2 regions of the Psychrobacillus sp. FSL W7-1457 genome follow, and region 1 is predicted to be linked to the other one. Evidence: a T-box and tRNA genes for the amino acid it is inferred to sense, from the RefSeq annotation. Region 1 holds a T-box; the other holds one or more tRNA genes.
The links. A T-box is a leader RNA that pairs with one kind of tRNA and senses whether it is charged. The one in region 1 lies ahead of proS (proline--tRNA ligase), so its partner is inferred to be a tRNA-Pro.

Region 1 (8,908 bases):
TGAAGCTTAGCGCCTGTACCTGCACACGTTCTAGCAATATTTCCTGTGTTTGCAGGAATTTCTGGTTGATATAACACGACATTAATACTCAATGATTCCACTTCCTAATTTTCAATTGTATAAAACGCAAGACCCTTGCGAATCTCTTCTAAAACCTGTTCTTCTTGCTCTGTTTTTTCTGCTTCCTTTAATGCAAGCAAGCCTTCCTCTGTATTAATTTTGCCTAATGCCCATGCTGCTGTTCCTCTTATTACAGGTCTTGCATCGTGTAGCATTAGTTCGATCAGCGTGGGAACTGCTGCCACTTCTTTAAAATGTGCCAATGCAATGATTGCATTCCGTTGAATTGGATTTTTTCCTCTCCATGAACCAGACATATGTCCATACGTTTCTTTAAAGGTCCGATTAGTCATTCCTAGTAACGGTAACAATAACGGCTTCACTAATTCGGGATCTGGCTTGAATGATTCCTGATGAAGATTAGCCTTGCCTTTATTTTTTGGACAGACGGTTTGGCATGTATCACAGCCATATATCCGATTCCCTATCTTCGCTCGGAACTCATCAGGCACCATCGTTTTAGTTTGGGTGATAAAGGCGATACATCGTTGTGCATTCAGCTGACCACCTTCTATTAAAGCACCAGTAGGGCAGACGTCTAAGCAAAGCCTACAATTCCCACACTGATCCTCCATTTGTTCACTTGGGGCAAAAGGAATAGAGGTAATCATTTCTCCCAAGTAAACATAAGATCCAAATTCCGGGGTGATGATTGAACAATTTTTTGCACTCCAGCCAATCCCAGAACGTTCGGCAACTGCACGGTCTGAAAGCTCACCAGTATCGACCATTGAACGCAGCCTAGCGTCTGGTATGTGCGTTAAAATATATAATTCTAGCTGAGCGAGCTTTTCTCTTAAAACTGTATGGTAATCCATTCCCCAGGATGCTCTAGCAAATATTCCTCGTCTAGCTCCCTTTACACTTTGGGGTGCATCCTTCATCTTAGAGGGATAAGCAATAGCTATCGAGATAATGCTCTGTGCCTCCTCCAGTAAAAGCTGAGGATTTGTTCTTTTATCAAGATCCGGCTCTTCAAATCCGGAAGCATACCCTAACTCCTGCTGACGAATTAATCGATTCTTCAATTCATGAAATGGAGAAACAGTGGTAAAACCAATTTTATCAATTCCAATGGATGCAGCGTATTCTATGAGGTTCTGTTGATGCTGGTTTATATTCACTAGAGTTCTCCTTTCTGTATGGTACAATGAAGAAAATATATACAAGGATGGTTTAAAATGTTTGTAAAATTAGATACTTCTCTATTACAAATAGAGCCTACTTTTAAAATTGGCCTTATTTATTATAACAAAATTATTGTATCATCTTCCCCTCAAATGCTTAAGGGACGCCTCCAATTATTTCAAGAACAGCTTTTTTTCGAATTAGAGGAAAAAGCAGTTAATGATTTTGATGGGATAAAGGAATGGCGAGGTCTTTGGAAAAAGCTTGGAGCAGAACCTAACCGTTATCGCCCTTCTATGGAAGCAATGTACAGAAGGATTGCAAAACAAAATTATATCACACCTATGCATTCTGCTGTAGATTTAAATAACTTCTTCTCTATGCGCTATGAGATTCCTATTGGAATATATAATTTGGATGAGATTAAAGAGGATATCTTTATCACCGTAGGCAATGCAGAAACAAATTATCTTGGATTGAATGGTAGAGAAAATAATTTACACGGGATTTTAACACTTCAAGATGAAGTAGGTGCATTCGGAAGTCCATTCGTCGATTCTAAACGGACGGCAGTTACTGAAAGTACAACGAGTGCTATACAAGTAGTATATCTACGACCTTCTATGAGTCAGGAAGAAGCGGTAAAATTATTAGAATCCATGGGACAAATGTTCACGCAAGTACACGGCGGAGACGCCGCAAGTGTTGTATTAGACAGTAACCAAATAGAATGGAGGATATAAATTATGGCACCAATACTTCTTGCAGAGGCAGTAAAGCTTAAGAGTATTTTATTGAAGAGAGTTCAAGAGTTGGAGATAGAAATGATGCGTGTCGGTTTCACTGTTATCGAGAAAGGGACTACTCCTGCTCCCCCTATACGAACTGTGAGCGCAATCGATTTAGAAATGAATGATATTCGCTCGGATATTAGAAAACTTGATCGACTTATATACGAGGCTAACTTAAACAATACAGTTACATATAAAGAAGCTGACCTCACCATTGTGGAAGCAATTGAACTAGCTACTCAGCTACGTGCCCAGGCAAGAGTATATAAACAGTTAGGAAGCCATGAAAAGCAAAGAATCCAGTTTAGCGGATACGGCGAAGTAACAACTTATGTAGAGGTTGCCTTATATGAGCCAGAGGAGTATCGAAAAAAAGCATTAGACTTTGAAAAGGATGCCAATAAATTATCTGGGCTGATTAACGCGAAAAACTACGTCGTTACTATTGCCTTTGATGATGAAAAATATGCTTAACATTATCCTTGGTAAGGTGAGACTCCTTGCCAAGGCATAGTAGGAGGTCATTACAATTTAACTGGTGGCAAACCAATGACCATTGACCATTTACTTTGTGACTAATAACTAATGACTAACCATTGCAACTGCAATCGACCTACAATTAGTGTACGACCGGACTTCCTACTATGAAAAACGCTCCTCTCCATTTTTGGAGGGAGCGTTTTTGCTTAGTTAATTTTCAAAGACCTGTGTTTGTTCTCCGTCTATTTCAAGGTACCAGGAACCTTCTTTAGGAAATTTGATTTCTCCCTCGTAATGGAATAATCTTTGTCCGTTAGCTGCGTCAATCACAGGGTTTTGGTCATTTTGAAAGCTACTCTTCTGTACAATTTCATCTCCATTTGAATTTACTAAAAGAACCTCTATACTTTCCTTTTCCCCAATAGAGCTTTCTATAATTACATTAGTAGTTTCGCCAATTTGAATCTCCTTAGGTGAATCTAGCAGCACGTAATGTTCGGACTTTGGAAAAGGTGGAAGAACCTCTATCCTAAATTCCTCAAACAATTCTTCCTCCACGTAAAAGGAAACTTGCCACTCTCCCTCTGTAGTAAAGGCTGGGAAGCTTGTTAAAATATGAGCATCCTCACTATATAAACCGGCGGCTAATACCCCCTCTGACAATAAAAGCTTCTCTCCATAACTGTTTATCGCCTCTACCTTATATTCCTTCCCAACTAAAGATTCAGGATCACTCCAATAGTAGAGCATAAGTTTTGCTCCTCGACGAGTATCCTCTGCAACGAAATTGTCAGGCCCTAGTATTCCAATTTTCCCTTCTATCCCTATTACATTTTGTGGCGAATCTTGTAAAGGAAATGAAGTAGCGAAAGGTGCGTCTAATGTAACGGATTTTGGTGACTCATTATTTAAATCATATGTTTTTCCCTTATAAGCCACCGAAAAATTGATATCTTTGCTTGCCTCTAATAATTTTTGTAGTTCCGCTTCGGAATAATTTGCATATAAAGATTCAAATGTAATTGTGTAATCATATCTATCCTTATTCGGATTTGAATTATAGCTTGCCCTATTTCCAATACCGTAACTATCCTTTAAGAAAAGATATTTATTTTCCGCTCGAAACTCCATAGAATGCCAAACATCTATTGGTATAAGCTCTTTAGACGTTAAAGATAACTCCGTCCTAACTGCATGGAGCTTCTCCCCTGATGCATTCATTGAAATCTCCGTGCTTTTAATATCAGCTATTTGAAGATCGAGGCTTTTTATAAATTCCTGCTCCGTCAACGAGCCCATGCCTACTTCTGTTTCTTTCGTTAAATCTGGGTTGTACATGGGGCTTGCTAAATAAGCAACCATTAAAAGGCAGGCCGCTGCTATAACTACAGATAGAGGTTTTAGAAACCTTAATCGGTTTGATTTTGAAGCATTTCGAATGCTGTAAATCACTTTTCTCTTTTCTTCTTTAGCAAGAGAATGCTTCGGAAGATTTCGCAACTGTTCCTCCAGATCATCGTGTTCTCGCTTCATACTCAAATCCCTCCTTTTCCAAAATGCTCTTCAGTTTCTTTAGCGAACGGTGATAAAGAACATTCACATGGTTTTCATTGGATTCTAGGATTTCTGCTACTTGTTTAGAGGTCAATTCAAGTATCGACTTTAAAATAATTACCTCTTTGTTTTTAGCTGGCAATTTATTTATAGCTAGATATAATTCTTGATTCATCTCACCAAGTAAAACAGTATGATCTAATCCCTCTATCTGTTTTTCATCTCGCAAAACGTATTTTATTCGATTCCAAATATTATTCTTTCTAGCGCGATCAACCACTATATTCTTTGCGATGGTTATTAACCATGTTTTTGGATGTGCCCCTTCCTTAAAGTAGGCAATCTTCTTCAATCCACGAAGAAAAGTTTCCTGCACCAGGTCCTGAACATCCATAGAGCCCGTATAGTAAATGAGGAAGCTGGTCACATCCCGCTCATATAACTCAAACCACTCCTCCATTAAATCCCTTTCCAAGTGATCCCCCCTATCTCCCTACTACTTCATTAGACGTTTTACTTTCCTTAATCTTACAAGACTTTTGAAAATAAAAAAATCAGCCATTGTAGAAACAATGACTGATTTATGTGTTCCATATTTAATTAGTATGATCTTGCAAACCATACCGTGTGTTTCGATTCTTTTCCACAATTAATACAAGTTGATTTTTCAGCTGGTGGATTGAATGGAATATTACGTGTTGTGAATTTTGTTTCTTCTTTAACATGCTCCTCACAAGCATCGTCTCCACACCATCCAGCAAGGATCCATCCAGGGATTTCTCCTTTTTCCGAAGAGTCCTCTAAATGCTGTTTCAGCTGATCCATGGAATCGACATGGGTATGAGAGTTTGCATCACGGAATGCACGCGCTTTTTCTAATAGACGAGTTTGCATTGTGTTTAGCTCTTCTTCCACACGCTCCACAATAACATTTATATCAACTGATTCTTTCTCATCTAAATCGCGAGCCTTCATAAGCACTTGATTGTTTTCTAAATCACGTGGTCCTAGCTCTACACGAACTGGTACACCTTTTAGCTCCCACTCGTTAAATTTATAACCAGGTGATTGATCAGAATCATCTAAACGTACACGGAAACCTTTTGCTTTTAATGCAGCAAATATTTCATCTAGCTTTTCAATAATTACTGGGTTCTTTTTCCATGGTCCAACTGGTATTAATACTACTTGTGTTGGTGCAATACGTGGTGGCAGCACAAGACCTTGCTCATCACCATGAACCATGATCACAGAGCCGATTAATCGAGTAGAAGTTCCCCAAGAAGTCGTATGCACATGCTGGTGCTTGTTTTCTTTATTCAAATATTTAATATCGAATGCTTCAGCGAATTTAGTTCCAAGGTAATGAGAAGTTCCAGCTTGAACCGCTTTTCCATCCTTCATCATAGCTTCGATAGAATACGTATCTACTGCCCCTGCAAAGCGTTCAGATGGAGTTTTTTGACCATCATATACAGGAATAGCTAAAAGTCCCTCTACTACCTCTTTATAAATATTTAGCATTTGCATTGTTTCTTGACGTGCTTCCTCTTCATCCACATGAGCTGTATGTCCCTCTTGCCATAAAAATTCAGAGGTACGAATGAAAGGAAGTGTCTTCTTTTCCCAACGGAATACGTTAGCCCATTGGTTGATCAGTACAGGTAGGTCACGATAGCTTTTGATCCAATCTGAATACAGATGGCCAATCATTGTTTCAGAGGTTGGACGAAGTGCTAAACGCTCCTCTAGTTTTTCACCTGCAGCCTCTGTAACCCATGGAAGCTCTGGAGAGAAACCTTCAATATGATCCTTTTCCTTTTGGAAAAATGATTCTGGAATTAACATTGGAAAATAAGCGTTACGGTGTCCTGTCTCTTTAAAGCGTTGGTTCATCTCTGCTTGGATATGCTCCCAGATTTCGTAGCCGTCCGGTTTAAATGCGATACATCCACGTACTGGTGTATAATCCATTAAATCTGCTTTTTGAATCGTGTCGATATACCATTTAGTAAAATCGTTTTGCTGTTGATTAGTCATTACTTTTCCTCCTTAAAATATAAAAAGCACAAGTCTGTCCTTGTAAAAGGACGTCCTTGTGCTTGAATAGACGTGGTACCACCTTAGTTTAGCTTAAAATAGTTTAAGCCCTCTAAAACGTTTGATAACGATAACGAATCGGTTATGTTTGCATAACATCTCCGTGGTAGGTTTCAACAAGAAGTGGTGATATAGCTCTCAGCAAACGCTATATTTTCTGTTTCACAATTCTCATTTACTTGATCACATCGTAGATTGTATATTACTAATAATATACCAAAAGTAACGTATTAATACAACGTACTTCTTTTATACCAATTAATTTAAACAATCAGAATAAAAATACATTATACTTACAGTATGGTAAAGACAAAACAAGATAGGGGAAGATTACATGAATGATTTAAAAAGTTCCTTTAACGAATGTACATATTATTTATCCGGTCATAGGAATCGAGATATCTCCGTCTTAAAGGATGCATTGAAGGATGTTTCTGAGGACCAATTCAGCGATATCTATGGTAACGGGTCTATTATAGAAGACTTTCAGAAGAAAATGGCTAAACTTTTAGGTAAGGGAACGTCTGCATTTTTCCCTAGCGGTACAATGGCTCAGCAAATCGCCTTACGTATTTGGTGCGATGAGAAGCAGCTTAACCAGGTTGCCTATCACCCTTTATGTCATTTAGAAATACACGAGATGGATGGTTTAAAGGAATTACACCAGATTAAAACGATCCTGCTGGCAGACAAGAATCGAGTAATTGAGCTAGAGGACGTAAAAAACCTTAAAGAAGACATAGCATGTCTTTTATTGGAGCTACCTCAAAGAGAAATTGGTGGCCAGCTTCCTAGCTTTGAAACATTAGAACAGATTTCAGCCTATTGTCGTGAAAATGGTATAAAGCTTCATTTAGACGGAGCCCGACTTTTAGAAGTATTACCGTACTATAATAAAACAGCCTCTGAGGTTTGCGACCTATTTGTAAGTGTTTATATGTCTTTTTATAAAGGAATTGGTGGTATTGCGGGAGCTATTCTAGCCGGTGACGAGGATTTCATAGAGAAATCTAAAATTTGGAGAAAGCGTTATGGTGGAACACTTATAAGCTTGTATCCTTATATTCTATCAGCAGATTATTATTTTGATAAGCGAGCACACAAAATGAAGCAATACTATCAAAAATCTGTAGAGCTAGCACAGCTATTTAATAACTGTAAGGATATTTACACCGTACCAGAAGTACCTGTTTCCAATATGTTTCACGTCTATTTTAATCGTTCACAAGAGGAAATGGCAGCTGTTATAAGCAAAGTCCAGCTTGATAATCGCATAGGGATATCCAGCTATTTAAGTGAGCTGGATGGGGAGAAATGCCAAATTGAAATAAGTATTGGAGATTCTTATCTAGAAATTCCAAAAGAACAACTAGAACAATTATTTTTGAATTTAAATGAAGAAATGAAATAAAAGACTCTTAACGTCTCGTTGAGAGTCTTTTATTGCTGTTGCTGATACTGTTCACTTTTAAGTTCTTCATATATATGGTTTGCCTTGCTTTGCGCTTCTGCTTTAGAAGTTGCGTGTACCTCGATAATTTTTCCTTCGATAATAAAGTTATATGTTTTAACCATTTTAAATTCCTCGCTTTTCTTATTTTTGATTCTAATTATGTTATTCCCTATTGTAGAAAAATAAAACTTCTTAATAATGGAAATTACAAATATTTATTGGGACAGTAAAAAGTCCATAATTACTGTGCTTACATAAAAAAAGGTGGCTCCCATTTATGAGCCACCCAACAACCCTATTACCCACTCCTTCACATCCACGAGTCGGTTGGATGGTGGTCTTTCTGTCTCACCCGAAACGATTAGGGGAAAAACGGAATCTACCCGATGGAGAGAGCCATGTGCACCCCCACCAGCATGATCATGACTATGTTTTTCAATAAATTCGTAAGAAGGCTTTGCATCTACTATGATAACTTTTCCGGTTTGGGAGTGGAGTGCTCCGTACAGCCGAGCTAGTCCATCAGGATATGTGTGATAACGTAAAGTTCCTTGCTCATCTTTTATATCTAAAAGAGACAAATCTCCATCTAATTGCCACGACTGCTTATATTCATCCATATAAGGACCATTTGGAGAGAAGGTGAGTTCTTTATCGTCTGAGCTTACAACATGATTTATTTGTTGTTCATCGCTCCATGCAATAAAACCTATTCGTTCATCCTTTTTTAAGCTTTCTACTATATCAGAAAAAGGAATTTCTTCATCATTTAAATAGATGTAGGCCATTCGTTCATTCACTGCGATGGCTAGTTGTGTATTTTCTTTTCCTTTTTCTAAGAAGGTGTACCGCTTTAACAATTCATTCAAATCAATTAAAGCCGTTTCCTTTTCTTCCTTAACTGCAGATTGACCACTATCACCAAGGACTATCCATGTAACCTCTTCTACTGCCTTTTCCCAAGAGCCAAAATTATTTAACAGCTCTTGCAGTGCTTGGTCAGCCTTCTCAATCCCAGATTCATCACCAGGACCGTTTCTATGTATGGACGCATCCGCATCAGGGAGATAGGCTAGTGTAAAGGTAGGTAGGTTCCCTTGTTCAATTAGATAAGTCAGTTCATTAGATGTAAACTCATTATTTACTCCCATCCTCTTCCAAACGTATTTATATCGATCGTTCTCTGGATTGTATTGAGATAAGCCACCGAGCGACAAAAGCAATGGCCCATTCACCTTTATTTCTTTTGGCAATAGATCTGTAATAGAAAGAAGCTTAGGTA
Region 2 (8,908 bases), 970 kb from region 1:
CATCTCCCAAGGCTAAATACTACCTAGTGACCGATAGTGAACCAGTACCGTGAGGGAAAGGTGAAAAGCACCCCGGAAGGGGAGTGAAATAGACCCTGAAACCGTGTGCCTACAAATAGTCAAAGCCCGTTAACGGGTGATGGCGTGCCTTTTGTAGAATGAACCGGCGAGTTACGATTACATGCGAGGTTAAGTTGAGAAGACGGAGCCGCAGCGAAAGCGAGTCTGAATAGGGCGAATGAGTATGTGGTCGTAGACCCGAAACCAGGTGATCTACCCATGTCCAGGATGAAGGTGAGGTAACACTTACTGGAGGTCCGAACCCACGCACGTTGAAAAGTGCGGGGATGAGGTGTGGGTAGCGGAGAAATTCCAATCGAACCTGGAGATAGCTGGTTCTCTCCGAAATAGCTTTAGGGCTAGCCTCAAACGTTAGAATCTTGGAGGTAGAGCACTGTTTGGACTAGGGGCCCATCCCGGGTTACCGAATTCAGACAAACTCCGAATGCCAATGATTTATGTTTGGGAGTCAGACTGCGAGTGATAAGATCCGTAGTCAAGAGGGAAACAGCCCAGACCACCAGCTAAGGTCCCAAAGTATTTGTTAAGTGGAAAAGGATGTGGCGTTGCTTAGACAACCAGGATGTTGGCTTAGAAGCAGCCATCATTTAAAGAGTGCGTAATAGCTCACTGGTCGAGTGACGCTGCGCCGAAAATGTATCGGGGCTAAACAAATCACCGAAGCTGTGGATTGATACCTTTGGTATCAGTGGTAGGAGAGCGTTCTAAGGGCGTTGAAGTCAGACCGGAAGGACTGGTGGAGCGCTTAGAAGTGAGAATGCCGGTATGAGTAGCGAAAGATGGGTGAGAATCCCATCCACCGTATGACTAAGGTTTCCTGAGGAAGGCTCGTCCGCTCAGGGTTAGTCGGGACCTAAGTCGAGGCCGATAGGCGTAGACGATGGACAACAGGTTGATATTCCTGTACCACCACCCCACCGTTTGAGTGATGGGGGGACGCAGTAGGATAGGGTAAGCGTGCTGTTGGTTATGCACGTCCAAGCAGTGAGGTGTGAGTGTAGGCAAATCCGCACTCTGTAACATTGAGCTGTGATGGCAAGGACGTATGTCCGGAGTTCCTGATTTCACACTGCCAAGAAAAGCCTCTAACGAGGTGGGAGGTGCCCGTACCGCAAACCGACACAGGTAGTCGAGGAGAGAATCCTAAGGTGAGCGAGAGAACTCTCGTTAAGGAACTCGGCAAAATGACCCCGTAACTTCGGGAGAAGGGGTGCTCTTTTGGGTGAATAGCCTAGAAGAGCCGCAGTGAATAGGCCCAGGCGACTGTTTAGCAAAAACACAGGTCTCTGCAAAACCGTAAGGTGAAGTATAGGGGCTGACGCCTGCCCGGTGCTGGAAGGTTAAGAGGAGTGCTTAGCGCAAGCGAAGGTGCGAATTGAAGCCCCAGTAAACGGCGGCCGTAACTATAACGGTCCTAAGGTAGCGAAATTCCTTGTCGGGTAAGTTCCGACCCGCACGAAAGGCGTAACGATCTGGGCACTGTCTCAACGAGAGACTCGGTGAAATTATAGTACCTGTGAAGATGCAGGTTACCCGCGACAGGACGGAAAGACCCCGTGGAGCTTTACTGTAGCTTGATATTGAATTTTGGTGCAACTTGTACAGGATAGGTAGGAGCCTTAGAGCCCGGAGCGCCAGCTTCGGAGGAGGCGTCGGTGGGATACTACCCTGGTTGTATTGAAATTCTAACCCATACCCGTAACCCGGGTAGGAGACAGTGTCAGGCGGGCAGTTTGACTGGGGCGGTCGCCTCCTAAAGTGTAACGGAGGCGCCCAAAGGTTCCCTCAGAATGGTTGGAAATCATTCGAAGAGTGTAAAGGCAGAAGGGAGCTTGACTGCGAGACCTACAAGTCGAGCAGGGTCGAAAGACGGGCTTAGTGATCCGGTGGTTCCGCATGGAAGGGCCATCGCTCAACGGATAAAAGCTACCCCGGGGATAACAGGCTTATCTCCCCCAAGAGTCCACATCGACGGGGAGGTTTGGCACCTCGATGTCGGCTCATCGCATCCTGGGGCTGTAGTCGGTCCCAAGGGTTGGGCTGTTCGCCCATTAAAGCGGTACGCGAGCTGGGTTCAGAACGTCGTGAGACAGTTCGGTCCCTATCCGTCGTGGGCGTAGGAAATTTGAGAGGAGCTGTCCTTAGTACGAGAGGACCGGGATGGACACACCGCTGGTGTACCAGTTGTTCTGCCAAGGGCATCGCTGGGTAGCTATGTGTGGACGGGATAAGTGCTGAAAGCATCTAAGCACGAAGCCCCCCTCAAGATGAGATTTCCCATTACGCAAGTAAGTAAGATCCCTCAAAGACGATGAGGTAGATAGGTTCGGGGTGGAAGCGTGGCGACACGTGCAGCTGACGAATACTAATCGATCGAGGACTTAACCAAATTGTTTGTTTCTAAGATGTCAGTTTATTCAGTTTTGAAAGAATAAATTTTTATTAAATTAATGCTTGTAATAATCTACATAGTTGATATAATAGAACTTGTCTTTCAATAATTATTCAAGTCTAGTGATGATGGCGAAGAGGTCACACCCGTTCCCATACCGAACACGGAAGTTAAGCTCTTCAGCGCCGATGGTAGTTGGGGGTCTCCCCCTGCAAGAGTAGGACGTCGCTGGGCTTGCAATAAAAAAATATTACCCAGGAGGATTAGCTCAGCTGGGAGAGCATCTGCCTTACAAGCAGAGGGTCGGCGGTTCGAGCCCGTCATCCTCCACCATAATTTTACTCCTGCCGGAGTAGCTCAACTGGTAGAGCAACTGACTTGTAATCAGTAGGTTGAGGGTTCAAGTCCTTTCTCCGGCACCATTTTCCGAGCCATTAGCTCAGTTGGTAGAGCATCTGACTTTTAATCAGAGGGTCGAAGGTTCGAGTCCTTCATGGCTCATTCACTTTTGTGAAATAAATATGCGGGTGTGGCGGAACTGGCAGACGCACTAGACTTAGGATCTAGCGCCGCAAGGCGTGGGGGTTCGACTCCCTTCACCCGCACCATTTAACTTAATAACCGAGCGGAAGTAGTTCAGTGGTAGAACACCACCTTGCCAAGGTGGGGGTCGCGAGTTCGAACCTCGTCTTCCGCTCCAAAGATTCATTAAAGTGCCGGGGTGGCGGAACTGGCAGACGCACAGGACTTAAAATCCTGCGGTAGGTGACTACCGTACCGGTTCGATTCCGGTCCTCGGCACCACTTTTATGAATAATTAGCGCCCGTAGCTCAATTGGATAGAGCGTCTGACTACGGATCAGAAGGTTGTGGGTTCGACTCCTGCCGGGCGCGCCATATAACGGGAAGTAGCTCAGCTTGGTAGAGCACTTGGTTTGGGACCAAGGGGTCGCAGGTTCGAATCCTGTCTTCCCGACCAGTTATTATTATTTTGGGGCCTTAGCTCAGCTGGGAGAGCGCCTGCCTTGCACGCAGGAGGTCAGCGGTTCGATCCCGCTAGGCTCCACCATGAACATTGAAAACTGAACATGCAAAACGTTAAGACATACAGCATCAACAAGCTTTGGCTTGATTGACGCAAAACAATTTTTGACATCATTTAATGATGATGCCAGCAAAACAAAATGAGCTTTTTAAGTTCTCTATTATGGAGAGTTTGATCCTGGCTCAGGACGAACGCTGGCGGCGTGCCTAATACATGCAAGTCGAGCGGATGATGAAGAAGCTTGCTTCTTCTGATTTAGCGGCGGACGGGTGAGTAACACGTGGGCAACCTGCCCTGTAGATTGGGATAACTCCGGGAAACCGGGGCTAATACCGAATAATCCATTACCTCACATGAGGAAATGTTAAAAGACGGTTTCGGCTGTCACTACAGGATGGGCCCGCGGCGCATTAGCTAGTTGGTGAGGTAACGGCTCACCAAGGCGACGATGCGTAGCCGACCTGAGAGGGTGATCGGCCACACTGGGACTGAGACACGGCCCAGACTCCTACGGGAGGCAGCAGTAGGGAATCTTCCACAATGGACGAAAGTCTGATGGAGCAACGCCGCGTGAGTGAAGAAGGTTTTCGGATCGTAAAACTCTGTTGTGAGGGAAGAACAAGTACGAGAGTAACTGCTCGTACCTTGACGGTACCTCATTAGAAAGCCACGGCTAACTACGTGCCAGCAGCCGCGGTAATACGTAGGTGGCAAGCGTTGTCCGGAATTATTGGGCGTAAAGCGCGCGCAGGCGGTCCTTTAAGTCTGATGTGAAAGCCCACGGCTCAACCGTGGAGGGTCATTGGAAACTGGGGGACTTGAGTACAGAAGAGGAAAGCGGAATTCCAAGTGTAGCGGTGAAATGCGTAGAGATTTGGAGGAACACCAGTGGCGAAGGCGGCTTTCTGGTCTGTAACTGACGCTGAGGCGCGAAAGCGTGGGGAGCAAACAGGATTAGATACCCTGGTAGTCCACGCCGTAAACGATGAGTGCTAAGTGTTAGGGGGTTTCCGCCCCTTAGTGCTGCAGCTAACGCATTAAGCACTCCGCCTGGGGAGTACGGTCGCAAGACTGAAACTCAAAGGAATTGACGGGGGCCCGCACAAGCGGTGGAGCATGTGGTTTAATTCGAAGCAACGCGAAGAACCTTACCAGGTCTTGACATCCCGCTGACCGGCCTAGAGATAGGCTTTTCCCTTCGGGGACAGCGGTGACAGGTGGTGCATGGTTGTCGTCAGCTCGTGTCGTGAGATGTTGGGTTAAGTCCCGCAACGAGCGCAACCCTTGATCTTAGTTGCCAGCATTCAGTTGGGCACTCTAAGGTGACTGCCGGTGATAAACCGGAGGAAGGTGGGGATGACGTCAAATCATCATGCCCCTTATGACCTGGGCTACACACGTGCTACAATGGACGGTACAGAGGGTCGCAACCCCGCGAGGGTGAGCAAATCCCATAAAACCGTTCTCAGTTCGGATTGTAGGCTGCAACTCGCCTACATGAAGCCGGAATCGCTAGTAATCGTGGATCAGCATGCCACGGTGAATACGTTCCCGGGCCTTGTACACACCGCCCGTCACACCACGAGAGTTTGTAACACCCGAAGTCGGTGGGGTAACCCTTTTGGGAGCCAGCCGCCGAAGGTGGGACAGATGATTGGGGTGAAGTCGTAACAAGGTAGCCGTATCGGAAGGTGCGGCTGGATCACCTCCTTTCTAAGGATATATTCGGAATACAGATCTTTATCTGTATCTTAACGTTTTGCAGTTCAGTTTTGAATGTTCATGTATATTAATATTTTTAATAGATATGGAAATTCAAAGAGGGCCTATAGCTCAGCTGGTTAGAGCGCACGCCTGATAAGCGTGAGGTCGATGGTTCGAGTCCATTTAGGCCCACCATACCTTTTTTTATTTCGGGGCCTTAGCTCAGCTGGGAGAGCGCCTGCCTTGCACGCAGGAGGTCAGCGGTTCGATCCCGCTAGGCTCCACCAACGAAATAATTTGTTCTTTGAAAACTGGATAAAACGACATCAAAAAAAGAAACAAACGCAAGATATTCAAATTGTGATCACTTATGTGATTGCAAGTGTAGTACTTTTAACTTTTAGGTTAAGTTAATAAGGGCGCACGGTGGATGCCTTGGCACTAGGAGTCGATGAAGGACGGCACTAACACCGATATGCTTCGGGGAGCTGTAAGTGAGCTTCGATCCGAAGATTTCCGAATGGGGAAACCCACTGCCCGTAATGGGGCAGTACATTTGCGTGAATACATAGCGCATCTGAGACACACCCAGGGAACTGAAACATCTAAGTACCTGGAGGAAGAGAAAGAAAATTCGATTCCCTGAGTAGCGGCGAGCGAAACGGGAAGAGCCCAAACCAAGAGGCTTGCCTCTTGGGGTTGTAGGACACTCTATACGGAGTTACAAAAGAATGAGCTAGACGAAGCGATCTGGAAAGGTCCGCAGGATAGGGTAAAAGCCCCGTAGTCAAAAGTTCATTCCCTCCAGAGTGTATCCTGAGTACGGCGGAACACGTGAAATTCCGTCGGAATCCGGGAGGACCATCTCCCAAGGCTAAATACTACCTAGTGACCGATAGTGAACCAGTACCGTGAGGGAAAGGTGAAAAGCACCCCGGAAGGGGAGTGAAATAGACCCTGAAACCGTGTGCCTACAAATAGTCAAAGCCCGTTAACGGGTGATGGCGTGCCTTTTGTAGAATGAACCGGCGAGTTACGATTACATGCGAGGTTAAGTTGAGAAGACGGAGCCGCAGCGAAAGCGAGTCTGAATAGGGCGAATGAGTATGTGGTCGTAGACCCGAAACCAGGTGATCTACCCATGTCCAGGATGAAGGTGAGGTAACACTTACTGGAGGTCCGAACCCACGCACGTTGAAAAGTGCGGGGATGAGGTGTGGGTAGCGGAGAAATTCCAATCGAACCTGGAGATAGCTGGTTCTCTCCGAAATAGCTTTAGGGCTAGCCTCAAACGTTAGAATCTTGGAGGTAGAGCACTGTTTGGACTAGGGGCCCATCCCGGGTTACCGAATTCAGACAAACTCCGAATGCCAATGATTTATGTTTGGGAGTCAGACTGCGAGTGATAAGATCCGTAGTCAAGAGGGAAACAGCCCAGACCACCAGCTAAGGTCCCAAAGTATTTGTTAAGTGGAAAAGGATGTGGCGTTGCTTAGACAACCAGGATGTTGGCTTAGAAGCAGCCATCATTTAAAGAGTGCGTAATAGCTCACTGGTCGAGTGACGCTGCGCCGAAAATGTATCGGGGCTAAACAAATCACCGAAGCTGTGGATTGATACCTTTGGTATCAGTGGTAGGAGAGCGTTCTAAGGGCGTTGAAGTCAGACCGGAAGGACTGGTGGAGCGCTTAGAAGTGAGAATGCCGGTATGAGTAGCGAAAGATGGGTGAGAATCCCATCCACCGTATGACTAAGGTTTCCTGAGGAAGGCTCGTCCGCTCAGGGTTAGTCGGGACCTAAGTCGAGGCCGATAGGCGTAGACGATGGACAACAGGTTGATATTCCTGTACCACCACCCCACCGTTTGAGTGATGGGGGGACGCAGTAGGATAGGGTAAGCGTGCTGTTGGTTATGCACGTCCAAGCAGTGAGGTGTGAGTGTAGGCAAATCCGCACTCTGTAACATTGAGCTGTGATGGCAAGGACGTATGTCCGGAGTTCCTGATTTCACACTGCCAAGAAAAGCCTCTAACGAGGTGGGAGGTGCCCGTACCGCAAACCGACACAGGTAGTCGAGGAGAGAATCCTAAGGTGAGCGAGAGAACTCTCGTTAAGGAACTCGGCAAAATGACCCCGTAACTTCGGGAGAAGGGGTGCTCTTTTGGGTGAATAGCCTAGAAGAGCCGCAGTGAATAGGCCCAGGCGACTGTTTAGCAAAAACACAGGTCTCTGCAAAACCGTAAGGTGAAGTATAGGGGCTGACGCCTGCCCGGTGCTGGAAGGTTAAGAGGAGTGCTTAGCGCAAGCGAAGGTGCGAATTGAAGCCCCAGTAAACGGCGGCCGTAACTATAACGGTCCTAAGGTAGCGAAATTCCTTGTCGGGTAAGTTCCGACCCGCACGAAAGGCGTAACGATCTGGGCACTGTCTCAACGAGAGACTCGGTGAAATTATAGTACCTGTGAAGATGCAGGTTACCCGCGACAGGACGGAAAGACCCCGTGGAGCTTTACTGTAGCTTGATATTGAATTTTGGTGCAACTTGTACAGGATAGGTAGGAGCCTTAGAGCCCGGAGCGCCAGCTTCGGAGGAGGCGTCGGTGGGATACTACCCTGGTTGTATTGAAATTCTAACCCATACCCGTAACCCGGGTAGGAGACAGTGTCAGGCGGGCAGTTTGACTGGGGCGGTCGCCTCCTAAAGTGTAACGGAGGCGCCCAAAGGTTCCCTCAGAATGGTTGGAAATCATTCGAAGAGTGTAAAGGCAGAAGGGAGCTTGACTGCGAGACCTACAAGTCGAGCAGGGTCGAAAGACGGGCTTAGTGATCCGGTGGTTCCGCATGGAAGGGCCATCGCTCAACGGATAAAAGCTACCCCGGGGATAACAGGCTTATCTCCCCCAAGAGTCCACATCGACGGGGAGGTTTGGCACCTCGATGTCGGCTCATCGCATCCTGGGGCTGTAGTCGGTCCCAAGGGTTGGGCTGTTCGCCCATTAAAGCGGTACGCGAGCTGGGTTCAGAACGTCGTGAGACAGTTCGGTCCCTATCCGTCGTGGGCGTAGGAAATTTGAGAGGAGCTGTCCTTAGTACGAGAGGACCGGGATGGACACACCGCTGGTGTACCAGTTGTTCTGCCAAGGGCATCGCTGGGTAGCTATGTGTGGACGGGATAAGTGCTGAAAGCATCTAAGCACGAAGCCCCCCTCAAGATGAGATTTCCCATTACGCAAGTAAGTAAGATCCCTCAAAGACGATGAGGTAGATAGGTTCGGGGTGGAAGCGTGGCGACACGTGCAGCTGACGAATACTAATCGATCGAGGACTTAACCAAATTGTTTGTTTCGATTAATGATGTCTTTTATCCAGTTTTGAGTGAACAACTCAGTAGGGTTTCAATACATGTATTGAAAGCCGAAAAGGTCTAGTGATGATGGCGAAGAGGTCACACCCGTTCCCATACCGAACACGGAAGTTAAGCTCTTCAGCGCCGATGGTAGTTGGGGGTCTCCCCCTGCAAGAGTAGGACGTCGCTGGGCACCAAAGCAAGTCGTCACCGAGTAATCGGTGGCGGCTTTTTTGTTTTATCTTTATCAAAAGCTAGAAAAAAGGAAATAAAGCTGGAATTTCTTTATCTCCAATCCCAAAAGTATATTTTTCACTTCAAATTAAAAATTCCCTTACCAGT

Region 2: it has a tRNA-Pro gene. The T-box ahead of proS (proline--tRNA ligase) is inferred to sense a tRNA for this amino acid. The anticodon was not compared.

Annotation. Positions count from the first base shown of each region.
Region 1 is NZ_CP151993.1:3,071,424-3,080,331, forward strand. It holds gene trmL (tRNA (uridine(34)/cytosine(34)/5-carboxymethylaminomethyluridine(34)-2'-O)-methyltransferase TrmL) at 1-92, opposite strand, end outside; gene queG (tRNA epoxyqueuosine(34) reductase QueG) at 105-1,244, opposite strand; gene NSQ95_RS15035 (phenylalanine--tRNA ligase beta subunit-related protein) at 1,302-1,991, shown strand; gene NSQ95_RS15040 (hypothetical protein) at 1,995-2,513, shown strand; gene NSQ95_RS15045 (hypothetical protein) at 2,730-4,052, opposite strand; gene NSQ95_RS15050 (RNA polymerase sigma factor) at 4,033-4,548, opposite strand; gene proS (proline--tRNA ligase) at 4,674-6,113, opposite strand; T-box leader at 6,157-6,374, opposite strand; gene NSQ95_RS15060 (aminotransferase class I/II-fold pyridoxal phosphate-dependent enzyme) at 6,508-7,584, shown strand; gene NSQ95_RS15065 (hypothetical protein) at 7,614-7,748, opposite strand; gene NSQ95_RS15070 (alkaline phosphatase family protein) at 7,902-8,908, opposite strand, start outside.
Region 2 is NZ_CP151993.1:95,764-104,671, forward strand. It holds rRNA gene NSQ95_RS00475 (23S ribosomal RNA) at 1-2,470, shown strand, start outside; rRNA gene rrf (5S ribosomal RNA) at 2,592-2,707, shown strand; tRNA gene NSQ95_RS00485 (tRNA-Val) at 2,731-2,806, shown strand; tRNA gene NSQ95_RS00490 (tRNA-Thr) at 2,820-2,895, shown strand; tRNA gene NSQ95_RS00495 (tRNA-Lys) at 2,902-2,974, shown strand; tRNA gene NSQ95_RS00500 (tRNA-Leu) at 2,997-3,081, shown strand; tRNA gene NSQ95_RS00505 (tRNA-Gly) at 3,099-3,173, shown strand; tRNA gene NSQ95_RS00510 (tRNA-Leu) at 3,189-3,277, shown strand; tRNA gene NSQ95_RS00515 (tRNA-Arg) at 3,294-3,370, shown strand; tRNA gene NSQ95_RS00520 (tRNA-Pro) at 3,376-3,452, shown strand; tRNA gene NSQ95_RS00525 (tRNA-Ala) at 3,467-3,542, shown strand; rRNA gene NSQ95_RS00530 (16S ribosomal RNA) at 3,678-5,231, shown strand; tRNA gene NSQ95_RS00535 (tRNA-Ile) at 5,341-5,417, shown strand; tRNA gene NSQ95_RS00540 (tRNA-Ala) at 5,434-5,509, shown strand; rRNA gene NSQ95_RS00545 (23S ribosomal RNA) at 5,626-8,554, shown strand; rRNA gene rrf (5S ribosomal RNA) at 8,644-8,759, shown strand; gene NSQ95_RS00555 (nuclear transport factor 2 family protein) at 8,879-8,908, opposite strand, start outside.